Regions from separate parts of the Bacillus cereus group sp. BfR-BA-01360 genome, predicted to be linked through region 2. Evidence: a T-box and tRNA genes for the amino acid it is inferred to sense, from the RefSeq annotation. Region 2 holds a T-box; the other holds one or more tRNA genes.

Region 1 (3,417 bases), on a different contig from region 2:
TGACCTTTGCTATATGATTTTTCTGTGAGGAATCAGGGAAATATTCAATTTCAGAAGAATACCCTTTGGCTGCGGCAGCGATAACTAAATTTTCAAGAGAACATCCTAAACTAGCATGCATTTCTCTCAAAAATGGATCGGCTGTACCGATATTTCTAGCTTTATCCGCAAAAATATGAATATATGTATCTCCAATATCAAAGCACCATGGCTGTGTATTATGTGAATTTGCAGCTAACGTTGCCGCACGCACAATTTCTTCCATCCCTTGAGCACTTGTATTCCAAGCTGAATAAGCGAGGCCTTCCCCCGAATTAAAAACCCCTGCATCAATTGCTCTCCAAAACCCACCAGCTGCTAAAAGCCCTCCTACGACAGCAGATCCCTTTAAAAAATTCCGTCTGCTAACCAACTTTATCGCCTCCATTTCATCACCTCAATCGTTATGATTTGCAATGGATTGTTCAAGAAAATAAAACATCTCCGCAATAAACTCCTTCGCTTCGACCCCATGTTCAAGCAGATAACTTTCCTTACTTAAGGCTAAATTGGACATCCCAATAATATTCGCATAGAGAACAAACGCTGTTTTCGTCACATCAATATCCGCTCGAACACTGGAATCCTTGATACCTTCTTGAAGAAGATTTACTAAATAATGAAATGTTTTTTCACCCTCTAAATCGCTCATAACTTTAAATTCATCATCCGCAGGTAACTCACTCATCGCTCCGTTATACAACACAATCATCTCAAAGTACTTCGGATGAAGTTGGATAAAACGCACATATGCCTTTCCTAATAACTTAAGCTTCATAATTCCATTTAAATCTTCCCGTTCATCTAAAGTATCACTAACAATTCTATTTAAAGCTTGATACGCTCTATAAATGATTCCATGAAGCAATTGCTCCTTACTTTGAAAATACGAATATAGAGTTCTTTTACTGTACTCCGCTACGTTTGCAATTTCATCCATCGTTGCACCTTCATAGCCTTTGGCAAAAAAAACCGCCTCTGCCGCTTTCAGAATATCCTCCCTACGAATCTTTTTTTCCCTCTCTTTTCTTTCTATAATTCCCATGTATCCTCCTTACGTAAAACTTTAAGTTATTTAAAGTACACTATTAGTTTATTTACCAAAATCATACAAAAATACAAATTATTTTTCAAGTATTTTCCATAATAATTGCATATTTTTAACTTTTAAGCATTTAAATTGTATTCTAATTACATTTAGATCGTAAAATATATACAAAATATTTATCCTTTTAAAATAACTTTATTATTTTAGATTTATTGAAATATGTGTTAGGAAAACTTTTGCATTTATGGTAGAGTAGAAAACTTGAACAAATTTCTTTAGGCTATCCAAAACATCAGTGAAACCTATTTTTTGGGGACACAACCCTTCATGGTAGTTCTCTACATGAGTTACAAAATCGACATTCTTTTCTTGACCATTCTCGGCTTAAGTGATGTAGGTTCTGTAATCAAACCGAAAGATTATGATAAAGTCGATGCTGATGATTATGTGATGCATGAGGATGGAGAAAAAACTTATTTTCTTATCAAATCAAAATCAGATGAATATTGCTTTACAAACAAAGGATGAATTCATTTAGATAGGACGAATGCTACAAGTAAAAAGCGTACGTTAAAACGATTTAGTTACAGCAAATATCCAATTAAAAACGTAATGCTTGAAACTGCTGGTACAATCGATTTAGATGTAGAAATTAAATTTCATATGGGGGATGAATATTACTCCATTGATGTTCATAAAAAACATATTTATTAATTAAAATGTTCATATAAAACATTTCTCAAAATGACGTTACCTTACAATACGCTCATAACGGTTTAAATATGGCTTCTCATACGTTTAGTCGTATTACAAACGCACAATTAAATTTAGCAGAACAATTTAAAAAAAATAAATCAAATTGCATTCAATTGGCTTGTCGATACAAAAAAAACAATACAACATAAAAGACTATGGCTTTATCTTTGAAAAATTTATCAATAATTAATCTACAAACAAAAAACCTTGTTATCAATGATAACAAGGTTTTTTATAGCGTCCCAGGAGAGATTCGAACTCCCGACCGACGGCTTAGAAGGCCGTTGCTCTATCCAGCTGAGCTACTGGGACATGGAGCGGGTGAAGAGAATCGAACTCTCGACCAGAGCTTGGAAGGCTCTTGTTTTACCACTAAACTACACCCGCATATTTTATTTTTTTGCTGACGTCTTATCGACAATGTTTATTATATTTGTACGTAAAGATAAAGTCAATACTTTTTTTCAAAGAGGATAAGAATTTTTTATCCTCTTTGAAACGTTACTTGTTCAACAACTTGTCCTTCTAAAGTTTTAAACTGAACTTCTATCTCTTGTTCATTTATTTGCAGCAACGCAAATGTTTTTTCTTTACGAGTCCGCGGCAGTAAAATGCTACCCGGATTAATAAATAACATATCCTTATAAATTTCTGCCCCTAAAACGTGCGAATGTCCAAAGCAAATAACGTTAGCTGCTACTTCTTCTGCATAGTAGGCCAATGTTTGTAATGTCATTTTCACATTATGACGATGACCATGCACAATTAAAAAGCGAACGCCTTTCACATCCATAACAATCTCATTCTCAAAATCATTATGAAAATCGCAATTTCCTTTTACAATTTGAAATCCTTGAATATCTTGATGCTCTGAAGTTAATTCAGAGTCACCGCAATGAATCATCACATCAACTTTTCCTTCATACATTTCTTTTAGTTGCTGTAATTCTTTTACTGAACCATGACTATCACTTACAATTAAAGCCTTCATCAGTCTCTCTCCCTTACTCCTCTAAAAACCATTCCGGGATTTTTTCTTCTAGCTTGCGAAGTGCACGTCCGCGATGACTAATGGTGTTTTTCTCATCTGAATTGAGCTCAGCCATCGCCTTTTTATATTCCTCTACATAAAAAATGGGATCGTATCCGAAGCCATTGTGACCACGGCGCTGTTCTAAAATTTTCCCTTCGCACGTTCCATTTACAATGACCGGTTCTTTATCGTCTTCAGGGAAAGCAACCGCTAATGCACAGTAAAAACGTGCTGTGCGCTTTTCAAGCGAAACGCCTTCTAATTCGCTTAATACTTTATCAATATTCGCTTGATCATCTTTTGGTTCACCTGCATAGCGTGCAGAGCGTACGCCAGGCTTTCCATGTAAAGCATCCACAATTAAACCGGAATCATCCGCAATGACAATTGAGTTTAATTGCTTACAAAGACTATCCGCTTTTAAAATTGCATTTTCTTCAAACGTTTCACCAGTTTCCTCTACTTCTTCAATATGAGGGAAATCATGAAGAGATTTTACTTCTAAATCAAATCTCTCAAATAGCTCAGCAAATTCGCGCAC
Region 2 (3,417 bases):
CAAAGAAACTTGATAGAAAGGGACGTATAACGTTTCTTTCTTTTCGTGAGAAAGAAGTAGTGAAGAAATATCAGTTATCAGAAACATTGCAACATAAGATGGAACAAAGGCTTTATGTGTGGAAAGCCGATCAGTGGTACGATGGAATCCATAGCATTTATGTAATAGCAAAGGTAGTACCATCTTATTGGCCTATTGTTCCATTCATTAAGTTATCCGTGTTGCTGAAGTTTGGAAATAAAGTATATGATTATATTGCAAATAATAGAAAGCTAGTACCGGTTGGACATTGCCGGGAAGGGATTTGTGAAATTCCTGCAAAAAAATGATAGGATTACTATCTTTCTTTTGCACCTATTATTAGACCGTGATATGATGAATTTGGAATGAAAGTTGAAGGAGAGAGAAGAAAGATGTCAAATGCATACGAAGAGTACATGCGTCAAATGGTAATTCCGATGCGTCAAGAATTAGTGCGTGCTGGATTTGAAGAATTAACAACAGAAGAAGCTGTAACAGAATATATGGAACAAGCAACAGGTACAACATTAGTTGTTGTAAACTCTGTTTGTGGCTGTGCAGCAGGTTTAGCGCGTCCATCAGCTGGTCAAGCAGTTGTGCGTTCAGAAAAACGACCTGATCATCTTGTAACTGTATTTGCAGGGCAAGATAAAGAAGCAACTGCAAAAATGCGCGAGTATTTTGGAGAGATTCCACCATCTTCACCATCTATGGCTTTATTAAAAGGAAAAGAAGTTGTTCACTTCATTCATCGCCATGAAATTGAAGGTGCAACGATGGAAGAAATTATTCATAACTTAGAACGAGCTTTTGAAAAGCATTGTTAAGGAACGGGGGAGAAGGAATTCTCCCTTTTTTCTTTATATATGAGGTGAAAAGAAATGATTGTAACAACAGCAGGACGAACAAATAGAGAAATGACAGTGTATGCAAAAGAAGTAGCAAAAGAATTACAATGCCCTTTTGCTATGCGAGATGAGCTTTCGGTGCATCAATTACATAAGCAGTTTGAAGATGATGTGCTTGTCGTAGGGAAGAATCGATTAGCTATTTATCCAAACGGAACGGATGAATCATTCTTTTTTCATCCTAATTCAGCTATGTTTCGTGTGAAAAGGTTGATGAGAGGAGAGCAGGATTCATTTGTACAGGCTGCTAAGTTAGAAAAAGGAATGACAGTGTTAGACTGCACGCTTGGTATGGCATCAGATAGTATTGTCGCAAGTTATATTGTTGGAAAAGAAGGTGCTGTAACTGGAATTGAAGGGAATCGCTACATGGCCTATATTATGGATAAAGGATTAAAACAATGGTGTTCGGGTATTCCAGAAATGGATGAAGCGATGCGCCAAATTATCGTGAAGGAAAGTGAACATTTTAATTTCTTAAAGCACTGTGAAGACAATCGCTATGATGTAGTATATTTAGATCCAATGTTTGAAGAAACCATTGTGGAATCAGATGGAATCCGCGGTCTGAAACATTTTGCGTTATATCATGATATTACAGATGAAACGATTCAAGAAGCGAAGCGTGTTGCAAAGAAACGAGTTGTTTTAAAAGATCATTTTCGTAGTGAAAGATTTGAACGACATCATTTTTTTGTATATAAGCGAAAAAGTGCAAAATTTCATTTTGGTGTTATTGAAACTTGCTAATTATTTGAAAAGATGTATAATAGGCAATAATCAATTATATAGGATGTCGTAGATGAAGAGAGTAGTCCTTCTTCAGAAGGGAAGCGAGCTAGGGATGGTGTGAGCCTAGTACGGAGAAGAGGATGAAGCGCACTTCGGAGACGCTGCTTGAAGCGAATAGTAGAGTAAGCCGGGGTTCCCTGTCCTCGTTATAAACGGGAAAGTGGTTCAAATTGAACAACAAGGGTGGTACCACGGGTGATAACTCGTCTCTTTTTTAGAGGCGAGTTTTTTGTGGTTTTAATAAAAGGAGGGGTAATGTATGGAATACAAAAAACAATTTGCAAAAGCACTAGTAAACAGTTTACATGCCGGATTGTCATTAGAAGAAATTATGGCTTTAATCGAAACGCCAAAGCAAGATGAATTTGGGGATGCAGCATTTCCATGTTTTACGCTCGCAAAACAATATAAAAAAGCACCAGCACAAATTGCTAAGGAAATTGCTTCAGAATTAAAAGGGTCATTTTTCAAAAAAGTAGAGGCGGTGGGACCGTATGTAAATATATTTTATAATCGTTCTGTCGTAAGTAATCATATATTGAAAACCATTTTAGCTGAAAAAGAAAAATATGGGCAACATCATTTTGGACAGGAAAAGACAGTTGTAATTGATTATTCTTCTCCAAATATCGCAAAACCATTTTCTATGGGACATTTACGTTCAACAATGATTGGAAATGCTTTAAAACATATTGCTGAAAAATGTGGTTATGAAGTTGTCGGTATTAACTATATTGGTGATTGGGGAACGCAATTTGGAAAGCTTATTACCGCATATAAAAAGTGGGGAAATAAGGATCTTGTCAAAGAAGATCCAATTCGTGAATTATTTCAGTTATACGTTCAATTTCATGAGGAAGTAAAAGAAAACCCAGAGTTAGAAGAGGAGGGACGTATTTGGTTTAAAAAGTTAGAAGATAATGATGAAGAAGCAGTCTTTTTATGGAACTGGTTTCGCCATGAATCATTAAAAGAATTTTCTCGCATTTATGAACTTCTTGGAGTAGAATTTGAAAATTTTCAAGGAGAGGCTTTTTACAACGATAAGATGGATGAATTTGTTGAAATGCTAGAGGAGAAAGGGATATTAGAGGAATCAGATGGAGCGCAAGTTGTGAATTTAGATGAAGAGAATATGCCGCCATGTTTAATTAGAAAATCTGACGGGGCGACTCTTTATGCTACACGTGATTTAACAGCAGCTTTATATCGTCAAAATACATACGGATTTGATAAGGCGCTTTATGTAGTAGGGGCGGAACAAAGCTTACATTTCGCACAATTTTTTACCGTATTAAAACAATTAGGCTACACATGGGTTGAGGGGATGCAGCATGTGCCGTTTGGTCTTATTTTAAAAGACGGTAAGAAAATGTCTACACGTAAGGGGAAAGTAGTATTACTAGAAGAAGTACTAGAAGAAGCAATCGCACTTGCTCAGCAACATATTGAGGAGAAAAATCCAAGTTTAAAGCAGAAAGCAGAAGTTGCGAAACAAGTTGGTGTAGGGGCAATCATTTTCCATGATTTGAAAAACGAACGTATGCACAATATTGAATTTTCATTAGAGAAAATGTTGAAGTTCGAAGGGGAAACAGGTCCATATGTTCAATATACACATGCACGTGCTTGCTCGATTTTAAGAAAAGAACATGTAGAATTTGAAACAGCAACATTTGCATTAAATGACGATTAC

What was found. The T-box of region 2 lies ahead of argS (arginine--tRNA ligase). A T-box ahead of a tRNA ligase gene usually reads a tRNA of that ligase, here a tRNA-Arg.
Region 1: it has a tRNA-Arg gene. The T-box ahead of argS (arginine--tRNA ligase) is inferred to sense a tRNA for this amino acid. The anticodon was not compared.

The regions. Positions count from the first base shown of each region.
Region 1 is NZ_JAKUFV010000006.1:49,023-52,439, forward strand. It holds gene MR056_RS07755 (Acg family FMN-binding oxidoreductase) at 1-427, opposite strand, end outside; gene MR056_RS07760 (TetR/AcrR family transcriptional regulator) at 437-1,084, opposite strand; partial or broken gene MR056_RS07765 (PH domain-containing protein) at 1,430-2,033, shown strand; tRNA gene MR056_RS07770 (tRNA-Arg) at 2,082-2,155, opposite strand; tRNA gene MR056_RS07775 (tRNA-Gly) at 2,157-2,230, opposite strand; gene MR056_RS07780 (metallophosphoesterase family protein) at 2,328-2,834, opposite strand; gene MR056_RS07785 (XTP/dITP diphosphatase) at 2,848-3,417, opposite strand, start outside.
Region 2 is NZ_JAKUFV010000002.1:14,208-17,624, forward strand. It holds gene MR056_RS01900 (thiol-disulfide oxidoreductase DCC family protein) at 1-329, shown strand, start outside; gene MR056_RS01905 (BrxA/BrxB family bacilliredoxin) at 414-848, shown strand; gene MR056_RS01910 (class I SAM-dependent methyltransferase) at 903-1,679, shown strand; T-box leader at 1,720-1,935, shown strand; gene argS (arginine--tRNA ligase) at 1,981-3,417, shown strand, end outside.